2 linked regions of the Saccharopolyspora erythraea genome follow. The protein of the gene in region 1 interacts with the protein of each later gene in a pairwise test. Links are inferred from orthologs where the notes say so. Each region holds a gene or a part of one and is shown on either strand. Other genes may lie near its edges.

Evidence for each region.
Region 2: the proteins of rlmB (region 1) and HUO13_RS34040 interact in binary tests that used the Escherichia coli proteins (3 or more experiments, as listed by UniProt). The link is inferred for Saccharopolyspora erythraea from one-to-one orthologs.

What each region holds. Positions count from the first base shown.
Region 1 is NZ_CP054839.1:487,134-496,142, forward strand. What follows is about bases 5,921-8,872. They hold rlmB (23S rRNA (guanosine(2251)-2'-O)-methyltransferase RlmB), read left to right. Parts: upstream 5,921-6,889; coding sequence 6,890-7,855; downstream 7,856-8,872. Other genes in these bases: cysS (cysteine--tRNA ligase), read left to right, coding at 5,921-6,884; HUO13_RS02335 (phospholipid scramblase-related protein), read right to left, coding at 7,881-8,872. Also shown: DNA integrity scanning diadenylate cyclase DisA, read right to left, coding at 1-2; DNA repair protein RadA, read right to left, coding at 1-1,381; HUO13_RS02295 (copper chaperone PCu(A)C), read right to left, coding at 1,584-2,225; HUO13_RS02300 (CarD family transcriptional regulator), read left to right, coding at 2,527-3,015; ispD (2-C-methyl-D-erythritol 4-phosphate cytidylyltransferase), read left to right, coding at 3,043-3,717; ispF (2-C-methyl-D-erythritol 2,4-cyclodiphosphate synthase), read left to right, coding at 3,714-4,190; HUO13_RS02315 (hypothetical protein), read left to right, coding at 4,276-4,476; HUO13_RS02320 (HAD family hydrolase), read left to right, coding at 4,674-5,357; more of cysS, read left to right, coding at 5,490-5,920; more of HUO13_RS02335, read right to left, coding at 8,873-8,882. UniProt on the Escherichia coli protein: Specifically methylates the ribose of guanosine 2251 in 23S rRNA.
Region 2 is NZ_CP054839.1:7,596,362-7,605,272, reverse strand. The notes cover bases 4,011-6,864. They hold HUO13_RS34040 (NAD(P)H-hydrate dehydratase), read left to right. Parts: upstream 4,011-4,611; coding sequence 4,612-6,117; downstream 6,118-6,864. Other genes in these bases: alr (alanine racemase), read left to right, coding at 6,377-6,864; HUO13_RS34045 (holo-ACP synthase), read left to right, coding at 4,152-4,520; glmS (glutamine--fructose-6-phosphate transaminase (isomerizing)), read left to right, coding at 4,011-4,144. Also shown: HUO13_RS34065 (hypothetical protein), read right to left, coding at 1-469; HUO13_RS34060 (hypothetical protein), read left to right, coding at 605-1,303; HUO13_RS34055 (dienelactone hydrolase family protein), read right to left, coding at 1,326-2,189; more of glmS, read left to right, coding at 2,282-4,010; more of alr, read left to right, coding at 6,865-7,513; HUO13_RS34030 (alpha/beta fold hydrolase), read left to right, coding at 7,635-8,723; tRNA (adenosine(37)-N6)-threonylcarbamoyltransferase complex ATPase subunit type 1 TsaE, read left to right, coding at 8,729-8,911. UniProt on the Escherichia coli protein: Bifunctional enzyme that catalyzes the epimerization of the S- and R-forms of NAD(P)HX and the dehydration of the S-form of NAD(P)HX at the expense of ADP, which is converted to AMP.

The sequences.
Region 1 (9,009 bases):
ACGCCCGGGCCCGCTTCAGGACGCGCAGCGCGGCGCGGATGTCGGGCACGACGGTCGTCCGCACGCCGCGCGGCAGCGGACCGGAGTCCGGCGGCACCAGCGCGTGGTCGAAGCCGAGCCGGGCGGCCTCGGCGAGCCTGCGGCCGACGGCGTTGACCCGGCGGATCTCGCCGGCCAGCCCGACCTCGCCCACGGCGATCACGTTCGACGGCAGCGGCACGCCCCGGCGCGACGAGGCCACCGCCAGCGCCACGGCGAGGTCGGCGGCGGGCTCGGAGACCTTCATGCCGCCGACGGTCGCGGCGAACACCTCCTGGTCACCGGTCTTGACACCGCCGTGCTTGTCCAGCACCGCGAGCATCATCGACACCCGCGCGGAGTCCAGGCCGCTGACCGCGCGCCGGGGCATCGTCATCTGGGTGGGCGTCACCAGCGCCTGCACCTCGGCCAGCAGCGGGCGCTTGCCCTCGACCATGACCGTCACCGCGGTGCCCTCGACCTGCGTCTCCTGGCGGTTGACGAACAGCCCCGAGGGGTCGGCGACCTCGGCGATGCCGTCGTCGCGCTGCTCGAAGCAGCCCACCTCGTCGGAGGGGCCGAAGCGGTTCTTGACCCCGCGCAGCATCCGCAGCGAGGAGTGCCGGTCGCCCTCGAAGTGCAGCACCACGTCAACCAGGTGTTCGAGTACGCGCGGGCCCGCGACGGAGCCCTCCTTGGTCACGTGACCGACCAGCAGCACCGGCAGCCCGCGCTCCTTGGCCAGCGCGACCAGCGCGGAGGTCACCGCGCGCACCTGCGTCACGCCGCCGGGGCTGCCCTCGGCCTCCGGCGACTGCACGGTCTGCACGGAGTCGACGATCAGCAGGCCGGGTTTGACCGAGTCCACGTGCCCGAGCACCGAGCCCAGGTCGCTCTCGGCGCCGAGGTAGAGCTGCGGGTGCACCGAGTCGGTCCGCTCCGCCCGGAGGCGCACCTGACCTGCGGATTCCTCGCCTGTCACGTAGAGGGAGGGCCCGCCCTTGCCGGTCGCGGCCCAGCGGTGGGCGACCTCCAGCAGCAGCGTGGACTTGCCGACCCCGGGCTCACCGGCCATCAGCACCACCGCGCCGGGCACGATGCCGCCGCCGAGCACGCGGTCGAGCTCGCCGATGCCGGTCGATACGGCCCGCGCCGAGTCGAGGTCGACCTCGGCGATCGGGCGGGCGGGGGTGGCCGGGGCGCCCGCGGCGACCTTGGCCAGCGCGGGCCGCGCCGCGGCGGCCTCGTCGATCGTGCCCCACGCCTGGCAGCTCGGGCAGCGACCGACCCACTTGGCCACCTCGTGGCCGCAGTCGGCGCAGCGGAAGCCGGGGCGGGCGGTACGGGCGTTCTTCGGGGGCACTGCGCGAGGCTATCTGCCGCATCCGACTACGTCGTGGCGACCACCCGGGCGGCCCGGGCTCACCCACCCGACGGCATGTCCCTGGTCGGGTGGGCCGGCCGCACCCCGCCACACGCCGTGCAGCGGGCCGGCATCCGGCCCCGGACACGACGAAGGGCCGCCCGCTGGTCGCGGACGGCCCTGTCGGTGGCTCTGGCCGGGGTCAGTGCCCGGAGCCGTGGGGGGCGCCGTGCTCGGGGCGCGGCTTGTGGTCGGGGCCGATCGGGACCTGCACCGTCACCGCGCCGGCCTTCTCGAAGACGAAGGTCACCGGGATGGTCACCCCGGGGGTGATGTCCTGGGTCAGGCCGTTGAGGGTGATGCGGATCTCGCGCTGGTCGGACGGGCCGCCCTGGGCGCTGGGCGCGTTGCTCGCGGTCGGCGCGTGGCTCGACGTCGGCTCCTGCTGCGTCGTCGCGTGCCCGGACTCCTGCCGCGCGCCGTCGGCGTGCAGGGCGGTGCCCGCGGGCAGGTCGCTGGTGCCCTCGATCTGGGCGGTGGCGGCGTAGGTGCTGGAGACCTGGACCAGGCGGTCGTCGACGGCGCCGTCGTTGGACAGGACCAGCTTCAGCGGGGCGGAGGAGCCCGCCCGGTAGACGCTGCCGTGCTCGGGGAAGGTCATCTGCGCGTCGCGGACGGCGATCTCCTTGACCGTCCCGTTCCCGCCGCTGACGGCGGCGACCTGGGTGTCGGTCTCGGTCACCTGACCGGCACTGCATCCTCCGAGTGCGACGACGGCGCCGAGTCCGAGTGCGGCCGAGGCCAACCGCAGGCGAACGGCCTTCTGGTGCTGTGGGCGGCTCACGGTTGCAGCGTCCCTCCTGATTGCCGGACAACCGGGAGGGAGCTTAATCCCCCGCGAGCGCGGGGTCGGCCGAGCCCCCTGCCCGGGCACCGCCCGGACCCGCCGCCGGGGGTGCCGCGACGATCTCCACCGTCCGTCCACAATGGATCATTTCATGGTCCCGAAGGGGTGCGCCTTGCATGCCCGGCGGTCGTTTGTCAACCCCCGCCCATGGCCTGACCTGCGATTACGGATGGTGAGGCGGTCGAGGCCCGGTTGTGGCCCGTGTTAAACTGGGCATAGCGAAAGGGGCAGAGGACACATGGTTTTCAAGGTCGGAGAGACCGTCGTCTACCCGCATCACGGTGCCGCGCTCATCGAAGCAATCGAGACTCGTGTGATCAAGGGCGAGGAGAAGCAGTACCTCGTCCTGAAGGTCGCGCAGGGTGACCTGACCGTACGCGTTCCCGCCGACAACGCCGAGATCGTCGGTGTCCGGGACGTCGTCGGTCAGGAGGGTCTCGATCGGGTCTTCGACGTGCTGCGTGCTCCGCACACCGAGGAACCGACCAACTGGTCCCGTCGGTACAAGGCCAACCTCGAGAAGCTCGCATCCGGCGATGTGAACAAGGTGGCCGAAGTGGTGCGCGACCTCTGGCGACGCGAGAAGGATCGTGGCCTGTCCGCAGGCGAGAAGCGCATGCTGGCCAAGGCTCGTCAGATACTGGTCAGCGAGCTGGCGCTGGCCGAAGGTACCGACGAGGGCAAGGCGGAGACCCTGCTGGACGAAGTCCTTGCCACCGCAGTCTGACCACCACCGCAACCGGAACCACCAGGCGTGAGCGTCGTCGCGCTGGTCCCCGCCGCTGGTCGCGGGGTGCGGCTGGGCGCCGGGATGCCCAAGGCGCTGGTTCCGGTCGCGGGTGAGTCGTTGCTGTCGCGCGCGGTCCGAGGTCTGCACGACTCGGGCCGCGTGCGTCATGTCGTGGTGGCGGCACCGGCCGACGAGGTGCCCGCCGTGGAGGCCGAGTTCGCGTCGTTGCGGTCCTTCGTGCATGTGGTGCCCGGAGGAGCGGAACGAACCGACTCGGTGCGGCTGGCGCTCGCCGAGGCCGAGCGGGCCGTGCCCGACGCGCGCGTCGTGCTGGTGCACGACGCCGCGCGGGCGTTCACCCCGCCGTCGGTGGTGCGCGACGTCGTGCGCGCCGTCGAGGAGGGCGCGCCCGCGGTCGTGCCGGTCCTGCCCGTCGCCGACACCATCAAGCAGGTCGACGAGGCGGGCGACGTCGAGACGACGGTGGACCGCTCGCGCCTGCGCACCGTCCAGACCCCCCAGGGATTCGCCATCGACGTGCTCCGCCAGGCGTACGCGGCGGCCGGTGACATCGCCACCGACGACGCCGGGCTGGTCGAGCGCATCGGCGGGAAGGTGAGCACCGTGCCCGGGCACCCCCATGCCCTCAAGATCACCACTGCCTTCGACCTCGCCATCGCCGAGGCGGTGCTCGCGTGATCCCCAGGATCGGCCAGGGCGTGGACGTGCACCCGGTGGAGGCCGGCCGCGAGTGCTGGGTCGCGGGGCTGCTGTGGCCGGGCGAGGACGGCTGCGCGGGGCACTCCGACGGCGACGTCGCCTCCCACGCGCTGTGCGACGCGCTGCTCTCGGCGGCCGGGCTCGGCGATCTCGGCGCGGTCTTCGGCACCGGCGACGACCGCTGGGCCGGGGCGCACGGCGCCGAGCTGCTCGCCGAGGTCCGGCGGCGGGTCGCCGACGCCGGGTTCGGCATCGGCAACGCCGTGGTCCAGGTCGTCGGCAACCGCCCGCGCATCGGCAAGCGCCGGGAGGAGGCGCAGCGGGTGCTCTCGGAGGTCCTCGGCGCCCCGGTGTCGGTCTCCGGCACCACCACCGACGGACTCGGGCTCACCGGTCGCGGCGAGGGGATCGCGGCGGTCGCGACGGCTCTGGTGTTCCCCGTGGAGAGTTAACGCGCTGCTACCTTGGGGCGAAGTCGGGGAAAGTTCAGGGTCTGCTCCCTAGGCGACCGGCATGTCGCCGGGTCATCCTCGACTCATGGTGATCGAGCGGTATCGGTGGGTGCGTCGACTGCTCGTTGGGCAGCCGGTGTTCGCGTGGCCGTGCAGTTGGTTCCTGTGGTCGAGCGGTGGCGGTGTGAACCTGGCCGTCGCCGTGGTGCTGCTGTGGGCGAGCGCCCTCGGCAGCGTGGTGGCGATCGTCGCTCCGATGCGGCGCCAGGAGGCGCGGCGCTGCTGATCGCGCGGGGTTCGCGGCCTGCCGCCCCGGCCCCGTCGATCACGAGTCGCGGCTCGCGGTAGCAGCCTTGGTGATGGTGCGCGCGCGGGTGCGCCGAGCAGGCGGACAGCGATGCCGTGCGCCCGCCGCTGGGCCGTCGAGGTGTTGTAGACCTCAGATGCGTGCGGTGGGTAGGTCGTCCCCATAACGTTGCCGGGGTGAGTGCGCGCGCGGTGTTCTTCGACTTCTCCGGCACCCTGTTCCGGCTGGAGCAGGACGAGTCCTGGTTCGCCGGGGTCACCGACTCCGGCGGCGCCCCGCTCGACGCGGAGGCGCAGGCCGAGCTGATGCGGCGGATGACCGCCCCGGTCGGCCCGGTGGTCGGGGTGGACGCCGAGCACCAGCACGCCTGGGAGAACCGCGATCTCGACCCCGAGCTGCACCGCAAGATCTACCGGGAGTTCCTGCGCCGCAGCGGGGTCGCCGTCGCCGACCAGGTCGACGCGCTCTACGGACGGCTGGTCGACCCCGGCAGCTGGACGCCCTACCCCGACACCGCCGAGGTGCTGCGCAGGCTGCACTCCACCGGCGTGCGGATCGCGGTGATCAGCAACATCGCCTTCGACATCAGGCCGGCCTTCGAGCGGCTGGGCGTGGCCGGACTCGTCGACGAGTTCGTGCTCTCCTACCTCGAAGGGGTGATCAAACCCGATCCGAAGATCTTCCTCCGGGCGGCTGAGCGGCTCGGTGTCGAGCCCGGGGACGCGCTGATGATCGGTGACCACGAGGATGTCGACGGCGCGGCCGCGGCGGTCGGCTGCCGGGTCGCCATCGTGGACCCCGCCCCGACTTCCGAACGCCCGGACGCGCTGCTCACGGCGGTCGCCGAGCACGGCTTCTGACCGCTGGTCCGGGGGCGCCGCCGTCCCTTCGGCGGAGTCCGGCGCGCACCGGGTGGAGGCTTCCGGACGGGCGTCCGCGCGGGCGGTGCGGCGGCGGGAGCCCGTTTTGGCCGTGCCCGTACCATCAGGGGCGTGAGCCTGCACCTACATGACACAGCGACCCGCACGGTGCGCGAGTTCCACCCGCGCCTCGCCGGAGTGGCGTCGATCTACGTCTGCGGTGCCACGGTGCAGGGTGTTCCGCACATCGGCCACGTCCGCGGCGGCCTGAACTACGACGTGCTGCGGCGCTGGCTGGTGCACAACGGCTACGACGTGCGCCTGGTGCGCAACGTCACCGACATCGACGACAAGATCCTCATCAAGGCCGCCGACGCCGGCCGCCCCTGGTGGGAGTGGGCCACCGCGCACGAGCGGGCCTTCGAGAGCGCCTTCGACCGGCTGGGTTGCCTGCCGCCGTCGGCGCTGCCCCGCGCGACCGGCCACATCACGCAGATGATCGAGCTGATGCAGCGGCTGATCGACAAGGGCCACGCCTACGCGTCGGGCGGCGACGTGTACTTCTCCGTCGCCTCCTACGCCGAGCACTACGGCAGGCTCTCCGGGCAGCGGCTCGACGAGGTCCAGCAGGGCGAGAGCACCGCGAGCGGCAAGCGCGACCCCCGCGACTTCACGCTCTGGAAGGCCGCCAAGCCCGGTGAGCCGAGCTGGCCGACGCCGTGGGGCGACGGCCGCCCCGGCTGGCACCTGGAGTGCTCGGCCATGTCGACCTACTACCTGGGCAGCGAGTTCGACATCCACGGCGGCGGCCTGGACCTGGTGTTCCCGCACCACGAGAACGAGCTGGCGCAGTCCACCGCGGCCGGTGACGGCTTCGCCCGGTACTGGATGCACAACGCGTGGGTCACCATGAGCGGCGAGAAGATGTCGAAGTCACTGGGCAACACCGTGGCGATCCCGGCGATCCTGCAGCGGGCCGCCGCCCCGGAGATCCGCTACTACCTGGTCACCCCGCACTACCGCTCGACGATCGAGTACTCCGAGCCCGCGCTGGCCGAGGCGATCTCGGCCTACCGGCGCATCGACTCCTTCGTCAACCGGGTGCGGCAGCGCACCGGCGAGGTCGGGCACGGGCCGGTGCCCGCCGAGTTCGCGGCGGCGATGGACGACGACCTGTCGACGCCGCAGGCGATCGCCGTGGTGCACAACGCCATCCGCGAAGGCAACGCCGCCCTCGACCGCGGCGACGACCGGGCGGCCAACGAGGCGGCGGCCTCGGTCCGGACGATGACCGGCATCCTCGGTCTGGACCCGCTGGCCGAGCAGTGGGCCGACACCCGCGGCGCGGACGACGCCGCTCACCACGCGTTGTCCGAGCTCGTGGACAGCATGCTCCAGCAGCGCCGGCAGGCCCGCGCCGAGCGCGACTTCGCCACCGCCGACGCGGTGCGGGACCGGCTGCAGGCATGCGGAATCGCCGTCGAGGACACCCCTGACGGTCCGTTGTGGACATTGAAAGACGGGTAAGCGAGTTGGCAGGCAACGACAGGCGCCGGGGCGCGATCCGCAAGCCGGGCTCCAAGAAGGGCATGGTGGTCGGTTCCGGCGGTCAGCGGCGCAGGGGGCTGGAGGGCAAGGGCCCGACGCCGAAGGCGAAGGACCGGGTCAGCCACCCGGCCAAGCGGCGGGTCGACGCCGCGAAGGCGCGTACCGAGCAGCAGCGGACGCGGCAGCGGCAGAAGGACAAGTCCGACACCGCCGAGATGATCGCGGGCCGCAACCCGGTCGCCGAGTGCATCCGCGCCGGGGTGCCGGCGACGGGCCTCTACGTCGCGCAGGGCATCGACGCCGACGACCGCGTCACCGATGCGGTGCGCGGAGCGGACTCGCGGGGCATCTCGGTCGTCGAGGTCCAGCGCTCCGAGCTGGACCGGATGACCGGCGGCGCGATGCACCAGGGCCTGGCGCTGCAGGTCCCCGCCTACGAGTACGCCCACCCCGACGACGTGCTGGACGAGGCGCACAACTCGGGGCTGCCGCCGCTGATCGTCGCGCTGGACGGGGTGACCGACCCGCGCAACCTGGGCGCGGTGATCCGTTCCGCGGCGGCCTTCGGCGCGCACGGCGTGATCCTGCCGCAGCGCCGCAGCGCCGGGCTGACCGCGGTCGCGTGGCGCACCAGCGCGGGCACGGCGGCCAAGCTTCCGGTCGCCAGGGCGGTCAACCTCACCCGGACGCTGAAGGACCTGAAGGCCGAAGGGCTGATGGTCGTCGGCCTGGACGCGGACTCCGACATCACCTCAGACGAGCTCGACCTCGCGACGGGTCCGCTGGTCGTCGTGGTCGGTTCGGAGGGCCGCGGGCTGTCGCGGCTGGTCCGCGAGACCTGCGACCAGACGGTGTCCATCCCGATGGCCGGCAGCGTGGAGTCGCTCAACGCCTCCGTCGCGGCCGGCATCGTGCTGGCCGAGGTCGCCCGGCGCCGCCGCGCCCGCTGAGCCGTCCGGGTGCGGCGCGCGTCAGTCAGCGCTGCGCTTGGCCGAGAACGGTGTCGACGGTCAGCGCGGAGGCCACGACGAGGCTGTTCAGCGGCTCGGGCAGCGGACGGAAGATCTGCAGGACGTAGTTGTCGGCCGTGGTGAACGCGGCCTTGGCCAGTCCCTGCCAGGTCTTGCTGATCTGCCCGATCTGCTGGTCCTCGTGGTCGAGCACACGAAGGTCCCAGGCGCGCAGGTTCTCGGCGTGGATGCCGCCGATGCGTTGCCCGCCGGCCTCGAAGGCGAACCGGACCTTGCCCCAGACGTTCTCCATCCGGATGTCCCCGACGGGGGAGCCGTCCGGGCGCTGGACGTGCACGGTGGACTTCCACATCGTGGCCGGGCGGGTCAAACGCAGCACCGGCCTGCCTGCGGCGTCGCGGATCTCCAGCGCGACCGTCATCAGCGAGTCGAGCTTGGTCAGCAGCCGCAACGCCTTCTGCGCACCGCTCTGCCCGGTCTGCACCACGGACCCGATCTGGTGGCCGGTCTGGTCGTAGACGGCGTACTCGTTGGCCATCTCGATCAACTTGGCCTTCTGGTTGACCACCAGGACCGGCTCGGTGAGCAGGGTGCCGCCGCCACCGCCGACGTGTCCGCCGACGCCGGCGCGCTGCTGCACCTGCTGCTGGACTGAGGCCGAGTCGCCGGTGCCGCCGAGCGCCAGCTCGATCGACGAGGAGTCGTCGGCCTGCGGCATCGGTGCCTGCTGGAAGGGCTGGCCCGGGTGGTGGACCGGCTGGGTCGGCGCGGGTGCGCCGGGCGGCATCGGCTGGCCGGGTGCGTGCGGCTGGGCAGCTTGCTGCTGCTGCGGCGGCTGGGGCGGGATCGGCTGCTGCGGCTGTGCCGCGGGCTGCGGCTGTTGCTGCGCGGCGGGCTGCGGCTGGGCGGGCTGCGCGTGCGGCGTCCACTGCCTGCCGTCCCACCAGCGCACGTATCGCGGATCTGCCTGGTCCGGGTACCAGCCGGGCGGTGGCGGAGCGCTCATGGCGGCCAGGCTAGGCGATCGGTGCCGCCCGTGTACGTGGATTCGGCCGCCCCGCCGCTGATCCGCCGAGCCGAGTTCGCGGAGCTGTCGTGAACGGGACTCGGATAAGGTCTGGCGCGGCTAGAGT
Region 2 (8,911 bases), 7.1 Mb from region 1 along the record:
GGACGTCGGCCACGCTCTGGTCTTCGTCCATGTTCACGACCCGGGTGACCATGATCCTGATCATGTCCGCGGCGAAGAGCGCGGTGGCGGCGATGGTCAGGTAGACCGAGATCCGCTGCCGGAGGATCAGCAGGACACCTGCGGCCATGAGAACCAGGCCACCGGGCACCATGAGGATCATCGTCATCGGGTAGGTGAACGAGATGAAGTCGATGACGACGTAGAGCCCGACGATGATCGCGGCGACACCCACGATGATCGCTCCGACCCTCGAGCCGCCGGATGGCGCCTGCCCGTAGCCGGGGTGTCCGTAGGGCTGCTGCGGGTAGGGCACCTGCTGTTGGCCGGGGTACTGGGGCGGCTGGGGCTGGTAACCAGGCGGGGCCTGCGGCGGGTACCCCGGTCCCGGCTGTTGCGGCAGGTATCCCGGCTGCTGGGGTTGGCCGTACGGCGGGTGCGGCGTGTTCATGGGCGCAGATTGTCGCTGATCTTGCCTGTGCGGAGGCCGGTTTCCGCGATTCGGCCGCTTCGCCTCCCACGCCGTGATCGCTGGCCTATCCTGTCGCGGGCAACCGCGGCGGCCGCGGGCGTTGGGAGGAGAGCGATGACGCAGGGATTCCCGCAGGGAGGGTGGGCGCCGCAGCCGACCGGCTGGCAGGGTGGGCCGCCGCCGGGGGCCCCGCAGCCGTCGCGGGCTCCCGTGCTGGTCGCCGGTATCGCGGGCGCCGTGCTCGGGCTGGTGCATGTGGTGGCCGGACTGTCGGTCCTGGCCGGGCCGGTGGTCCTCTACCGGTTCTTCCCGCTGGCCTCGCTGGACTTCCTGTCGCCGCTGCTGACGATGTTGTTCGGCCTCGCCGCGATCGCGGGTGGGGTGTTGCTCGTCACGCGCTTCGGCTGGGCCCGCTTCGTCGTGGCCGGTGTGGGCGTGGTGGCGGTCCTGGACTGCGTCGGCGCGCTCGCGATGGGGTTCGCCGGTGGTCCCGCGTTCGTGACGCTGCCGGTCTACATGCTGCTCTGGGTGGCGGTGGCCGTGGTGATGCTGCTTCCGGCGGTGGGCCGCGCGGCGGACGGCCGGGCGCCCGGGCAGCCGGTGCCGCAGGGCTGGCAGCCTCAGCCGCAGGGCTTCCCCGTGCCCGGCCACCCGCAAGGTCCCGTTCCGGGGCAGCAGGGCTTCGCCGGGCCGGGACCGCAGCCAGGTCAGCAGCCGATGGCCCCGGGCTATCCCCAGCAGCCGCCGCCTAGCCAGCCGCAGCAGATGCCTCCGCCGCCCCCTCAGCAGTGGGGCCAGCAGCCACCGCGCTGACCTGGCGCTCCCGCCCCGCCCGTCACGCCGCCTTGCGCCGCCGGCGTGACTTCCGCTTGTCCGCCGGCTCCACCGACACCAGGCCGCCGCGGGTGTGCGCGTGGTCGATCGCCGCGCCGGAGAGGTCGCCCTCCAGCAGGGCGTCCCCGCGCCGGTCGCCGGTCAGGGTCCGCAGCAGGAAGGCCGTGACCATGGCCTTGGCGATGCGTTGCGTGCCCCACTCCGACCTGCCGTGCAGCAGTAGCTCCGTCCAGTGGCGTCCCTCGGCGAAGCCGAGGTGGCTGGCCTTCTTCAGAGTCCGCAGCTGCACCGGCCCGCCCCACGCCTGCGCGATCGGTTCGGCGTTGGAGACCGGCGGCGCGAGCAGGTCGTTGGCTCCCGCGAGGTGCAGGCCGGGCACGTGGGCCGCCTTGGCCGCCTCGAACGCCGAGGGGTGGGTCTCCGACGCGGCCAGGGTCGCCACGGCGCGCACCCGCTCGTCCTCGGCCGCGGCCAGCACGGCGCAGCCGCCGCCCATGGCGTGCCCGGCGAGCGCGAGCCTGCCGCCGTCCACGCTGATCCGCCCCTCGCCGAGCCGGACGTTCACGCAGATGTCCAGGGCCGTGCGCAGGTCGGAGGCGAACAGCCGGTGCGACGGGAACAGGCCGCCCTGCGTGCCGGGGGCGGCGACGACGATGCCCCACGACGCGAGGTGCCGCAGCAGCCCCAGGTAGCGTCGCGGAGGCTGCAGCCACCCGTGTCCGAAGGCCACGGCCGGCAGGCCGAGCCCCTCGCGCGGCGTGCAGACGATCCCCGGCAGGCCGACGACGGCGAGGTCGCCGTGCAGCACCTCGTGCGGGCCCCGCCGGGACAGTTCTTCGAGTGCCTTCTTGGCAGTCCGCGCCATGGTCAGCAACGGTAGCGGACCCGGGTGGTTTCGCGCGGTGTCCACCGGTCCTCGCGAGGTATGGACCAATAGCGGTAGTTACGCTGCCGGGTGTGTGCGGAATCGTGGGTTACGTAGGACATCGCCAGGCGCTGGGCGTGGTGCTCGACGGGCTCAGGAGGCTCGAGTACCGCGGCTACGACTCCGCCGGCGTGGCGCTGCTGGACGGCTCCGGCGGTCTGGCCGTCGAGCGGGCGGCCGGTGCGCTGTCGAACCTCGAGACGCGGCTGGCCGAGTTCGACGGTGACCGCTTCGCGGGCACCGCGGGCATGGGCCACACCAGGTGGGCCACCCACGGCGCGCCCACCGACCGCAACGCCCACCCGCACCGCGACGTCGCGGGCCGGGTCGCGGTGGTGCACAACGGCATCATCGAGAACTTCGCCGAGCTGCGCGCCGAGCTGGAGGCCGCCGGTGTCGAGATGTCCAGCGACACCGACACCGAGACCACGGCGCACCTGATCGCCGCCGCCTACACCAACGGCAGCACCGCGGGCGACCTCACCGCCAGCGTCTCGGCCGTGGTCCGCCGCCTCGATGGCGCGTTCACGCTGGTCGTCACGCACGCCGACGACCCGGACCGGGTGGTGGCCGCGCGCCGCAACTCGCCGCTGGTCGTGGGTGTCGGCGAGGGCGAGACCTTCCTGGCCTCCGATGTGGCGGCCTTCATCGAGCACACCCGCGACGCCGTGGAGCTCGGCCAGGACCAGGTCGTCACCATCACCCGCGACGGCTACGAGGTCACCGACTTCGCGGGCGAGCCGGTCGAGGCCCGGCCGTTCACCGTCGACTGGGACCTGTCGGCCGCCGAGAAGGGCGGCCACGACTACTTCATGCTCAAGGAGATCGAGGAGCAGCCGGGCGCGCTGGAGAACACGCTGCGCGGCCACTTCCACGACGGCGGCATCATCCTCGACGAGCAGCGGCTGACCGAGCAGGACCTGCGCGACATCGACAAGGTCTTCGTGGTCGCCTGCGGTACGGCCTACCACTCCGGCCTGCTGGCCAAGTACGCGATCGAGCACTGGTGCCGGATCCCGGTCGAGGTCGAGCTGGCCAGCGAGTTCCGCTACCGCGACCCGGTGCTCGGCCGCGACACGCTGGTGGTGGCGATCTCGCAGTCCGGTGAGACCGCCGACACCCTCGAGGCCGTCCGGCACGCGCGCACGCAGCGCGCCAGGGTGCTGGCGATCTGCAACACCAACGGCGCGCAGATCCCGCGCGAGTCCGACGCGGTGCTCTACACCCACGCGGGCCCGGAGATCGGGGTCGCGGCGACCAAGACCTTCGTCTCCCAGATCGCGGCGAACTACCTGGTCGGCCTGGCGCTCGCGCAGGCGCGCGGCACCAAGTACGCCGACGAGGTCGCCCGCGAGTTCTCCGCGCTCGCCGCGATGCCCGACGCGGTCCGCCAGACGCTGGGCACCGTCGAGCAGATGCGCGCGCTCGGCCAGAAGCTGGCCGACTCCAAGGCGGTGCTGTTCCTCGGCAGGCACGTCGGCTACCCGATCGCGCTGGAGGGTGCGCTCAAGCTCAAGGAGCTCGCCTACATGCACGCCGAGGGCTTCGCCGCCGGTGAGCTCAAGCACGGCCCGATCGCGCTGATCGAGGACGGCCTGCCGGTGGTCGTGGTGATGCCGTCGGCCAAGGGGCGGGCGCTGCTGCACTCGAAGATGCTGTCCAACATCCGCGAGATCCAGGCCCGCGGGGCGCGCACGATCGTCATCGCCGAGGAGGGCGACGAGACGGTGCGGCCGTTCGCCGACGAGCTCGTCGAGATCCCGGCGGTGCCGACGCTGCTGCAGCCGCTGGTGTCCACGGTGCCGTTGCAGGTGCTGGCCGCCGAGATCGCGCGTGCGCGCGGCTACGACGTCGACAAGCCGCGCAACCTGGCCAAGTCCGTCACGGTGGAGTGAGCGGCGGTTGATCGTCGGCATCGGCACGGACCTGGTCGGCGTCGTCCGCTTCGGCGAGTCGCTGGAGCGCACGCCCGCGCTGGCCGAGCGCGTGTTCACCCCGGCGGAGCGGCGGACCCGCGACGGCGCGGCGCGTTCGGTCACCTCGCTGGCCGCGCGGTTCGCCGCCAAGGAGGCGGCTGCCAAGGCGCTCGGCGTGCCGTCGGGGTGCCGGTTCACCGACTGCGAGGTCTTGCAGGCCGACGACGGCAGGCCGTCGCTGCGGGTGTCGGGCCGGCTGGCGCGTGCCGCCGAGGCCCGGGGTGTCACCGCCTGGCACGTCTCGCTCACCCACGACGCGGAGATGGCGTCGGCGTTCGTGGTGGCCGAAGCCTGACCGCGTGCCGGCGGTGATCCCCCCGGTGCTGAGGCCGGTGGCTCGGCCAGACTGTAGGCCGCACAACCGCCGCGTCCAGGGGAGCACGCCGATGTACGGAGCATGGACACCGGACCAGATCCGCGCCGCTGAGCAGAGGCTGTTCGCGCGGACCCCTGAACCGCAGGTCATGCGCCGTGCCGCGTACGCGGTCGCGGTGCACGCCGCCCGCCTGCTCGACGAGAGCACCGGGGCAGTGACCGGCCGCCACGCGACGCTGCTGGTCGGCGCGGGCAACAACGGCGGCGACGCGTTGTGGGCCGGGGCTTTCCTGCGGCGGCGCGGCGCCGGTGTCACGGCGGTGCTGCTGTCGCCGGACAAGGCGCACCCGGCGGGGCTCGCGGCGCTGCGCAAGGCAGGCGGGCGCGTCGTCGAGGCCGAAGGCCCGAGCGCCGACACGGCGGGGATCGGCGCCGAGGCCGCCGACGCCGTCGAGCGCGCGGACGTGGTGGTCGACGGGATCGTGGGGCTCTCCGCGCGCGGCGGCCTGCGGCCCGTGGCGGCGGAGCTGGTCCGCAGGGTCACCGCGCCCGTCGTCGCGGTCGACCTGCCCAGCGGTGTCGACCCGCTCACAGGCGCGGTCGACGGGCCCGCGGTGAGCGCGGATGTCACGGTCACCTTCGGCGGCTACCGGCCGTGCCACGTGCTGGGCGCCGGTGTCGTGCACTCCGGCCGGGTCGAGGTGGCCGACATCGGCTTGGACGACTTCCTCGCAGACCCGGAGCTCTATCTGCTGGAGGACGCCGAGGTCGGCGCCTGCTGGCCGGTCCCGAGCGCTTCGGACGACAAGTACAGCCAGGGCGTCGTGGGTATCGCCGCCGGTTCGGCCACCTACCCGGGGGCCGCGGTGCTCGCCGGAGGCGCGGCGGTGCAGGCGACGTCCGGGATGGTGCGCTACGCCGGTCCTGCCGCCGACGTCGTGCGTGCGCACTGGCCGGAGGTCGTGGCCACCGGCTCGGTCTCCGACGCCGGACGCGTGCAGGCGTGGGCGGTCGGGCCGGGGATCGGTACGGGCGGCAGCGGGCGCGAGGTGCTCCGGCACGTGCTCGAAGCGGGTGTCCCGGTGTGCGCCGACGCCGACTCGATCACGCTGCTCGCGGAGGACCCGACGCTGTGGGACGCCCGCGACCCCGACACGCCGCTGGTGCTGACCCCGCACGCGGGCGAGTTCGCCAGGCTGGCGGGCGAGGTCGGAGCGGACCGGGTGTCGGCGGTGCGGGAGGTCGCGGCCCGCTACGACGCCGTGGTCCTGCTCAAGGGCAACACCACCGTCGTCGCCGCCCCGGACGGGCGGGTCCTGGTCAACTCGGCCAGGCAGTCCTGGCCCGCGACCGCCGGTTCCGGTGACGTCCTCACCGGCCTGATCGGTGCGCTGCTCGCCGCGGGGATCGACCCGTGGGCCGCGTGCGGCTTCGCCGGCCTCGTGCACTCGCGTGCGGGTCTGCTCGCCGCCACCGGCGGCGCCGGCGCCGATGCGGTGGGGGCGCCGATCGGTGCCTCGGCGCTGCTCGCGTCCGTCCCGGACGCGATCCGCGCCGTTCGCGCCGAGGCCGTGTGACCGCGCGAAGCCGGCCGGCCGGCCGCTCGCGGACGCCGCGCATGTCCGGGGTTCGAGCCTCGCGGCGTGCTCACCCGTCCGGCTCGGGGGCCTCACTCGGCCGTGACGCCCGGCGTGGGCGTGGTGACCGTCCGTCGTCCGGCGCCGCGCGCAGGTGTGGCGCCGGGCTGGGCCTGGCTGGTCGCACAGGCCGTGACGGGTGGTTTGGTGCCGATACCACAATGATCGCGCCCCGTCGATGTGCGACGATGGCAAAGCCATGAGTGACCAGCACGCCTACCGCGCTGACCTGCGCATCGACGTCGACGCGATCCGCCACAACGTCGGGGTGCTCGCGGCCCGCGCCGCAGGCGCCCGCACGATGGTGATCGTCAAGTCCGACGGCTACGGCCACGGCGCGGTGACCGTCGCCAGGGCCGCCCTCGAGGCGGGCGCGGACCAGATCGGCGTCGCGGCGCTCGGCGAGGCGGTCGCCCTGCGCGAAGCCGGGATCACCGCGCCGCTGATGTGCTGGCTGTACTCCCGCGGCGACGACTTCGCCCCCGCACTGCGGCATGGCGTCGAGCTGTCGACGTCGTCGGTGCGCGGGCTGCGCGAGATCGCCGCGACGGCCGCCGAGCTCGGCGTCGCCGCCCGGTTGCACCTGAAGATCGACACCGGGCTGAGCCGCAGCGGCTGCCCGGAGGCCGAGTGGCCGAACCTGGTCGACGAGGCCGCGAAGGCCGAGGCGGATGGGCACGTCGAGGTCGTGGCCGTCTGGTCGCACCTGGCGTGCGCCGACGAGCTCGGCCACCCGTCGATCGACGACCAGGCCCTGCGCTTCCGGCGCGCCTACGAGCGGGCGCGAGCCGCGGGTCTGGCCCCGATCCGCCACATCGCGAACTCCGCCGCGGTGCTGACCCGCCCGGACCTGCACTTCGAGCTGGTGCGGCCGGGCATCGCCGTCTACGGCCTGGACCCGGTTCCCCAGGACGGCGACCACGGGCTGCGGCCCGCGATGACCTTCCGCTCTTCGGTGGCGCTGACCAAGCGCGTCGCCGCGGGCGAGAGCGTGTCCTACGGGCACACCTGGACCGCCGACCGTCCGGTGAACCTGGCGCTGGTGCCGGTCGGCTACGCCGACGGGGTGCCCCGGACGCTGTCCGGCCGGATGTCGGTGTGGCTGGCTGGCAGGCGCAGGCCGGTCGCGGGCCGGGTGTGCATGGACCAGCTCGTCGTGCTCTGCGAGGACGACGTGGTGCAGGAGGGCGACGAGGTGATCCTCTTCGGCCCCGGCGACCGGGGCGAGCCGACCGCCGCCGAGTGGGCGGACGAGCTGGGCACCATCCACTACGAGATCGTCACCGGCATGTACCGGCCCAGGGTGACCCGCACCGTCGTCGGGGAGCGGGCGTGAGGCCCGCCCGAGCGGGCCGTGCCTGCGCAGAGCCCGCACCGCGGCTCGCCGTGCGCGGCCGTGTCGCGAAGGTTCCGGCCGCCCCGTGCGAGGCGGTCCCGCTCGGTGTTGCGGAGGTGTCGTGAGACCGCTGTGGCAGGCGTTGGCGTGGACGACCGGTGTGCTGGGCGCCGCTGTCACCGGCGCGGCCGTCGGTGTCGCGGCACGCAGCTCGCGCATCGCGACGCAGCGCAAGGCCGACGATCCCCTCGCCGACGAGCCGCTGGGCGCGCTCAAGCCCGACCGGCAGTCGACGGTGGCCGCCGACGACGGTGTGCCGCTCGTAGTGGAGGAGATCAAGCCCGCCGACGGCGGCCACGCCGAGCTGACCGTCGTGCTCGTCCACGGCTACACGCTGGACGCCCGCTGCTGGCACTTCCAGCGCCGCGATCTGCCTAAGCTGACCGACCCCAGGGTGCGGCTGGTGCAGTACGACCAGCGCAGCCACGGCCGTTCCGGGCGCTCGTCGAAGAAGCGCAGCACCATCGAGCAGCTCGGCAGGGACCTCGACGCGGTGCTGCGGGCGACCGCGAGCCGCGGACCGGTCGTGCTGGTCGGGCACTCGATGGGCGGCATGGCGATCATGGCGCTGGCCGAGCGCCAGCCGCGGCTGTTCCGCGACCGGGTCTGCGCGGTCGCGCTGATCGGCACCTCGGCCGGTGAGATCGGCGCCTCCGGCCTCCCGCGCCCGTGGCTGTCCAAGAGCAACCCGCTGACCAGGGGGCTGGCGCTGCTCGCGGGCATCCAGCCGGGGCTGGTCGAGCGGGCCAGGCGCACCGGCGGGCAGCTGACCTGGGCCGTCATCCGGGGCCTTGCCTTCGGCGACAACAGCGTGTCCCCGAAGCTGGTCGACCTGATGGCCGACATGATCGGCGCGACCTCGGTCGAGGTCGTCACCGACTTCCTGGACACGATCGGTTCCCACGACCGCAAGGCCGCGCTGGCGGGCCTGCGCCACTGCGAGGTGCTGGTGCTCGGCGGCGACGCCGACCGGCTGACGCCGTACTCGCACGCCGAGGTCATCGCGGCCGAGCTGCCGGAGGCCGAGCTGGTGCGGGTCGAGGGCGCCGGGCACATGGTGATGATGGAGCGCCACGAACTGGTCACCGAGCACCTGGTCGCGCTGGTTCGAAGGTCGGCTCCCGGCAAGGAGGAGGTGACCGGCAGTTGAGGTCGTTGCCGACGGCGGAGCTGGCGACGGAGTCCGCCACGCTGGATCTGGGCGCCCGCTTGGGCGCCGAGCTCCGGGCGGGTGACCTGGTGCTGCTGGACGGGCCGCTGGGCGCGGGCAAGACGGTGCTCGCGCGCGGGGTCGCGGCGGGCATGGGCGTGACGGGACAGGTCACCTCGCCGACGTTC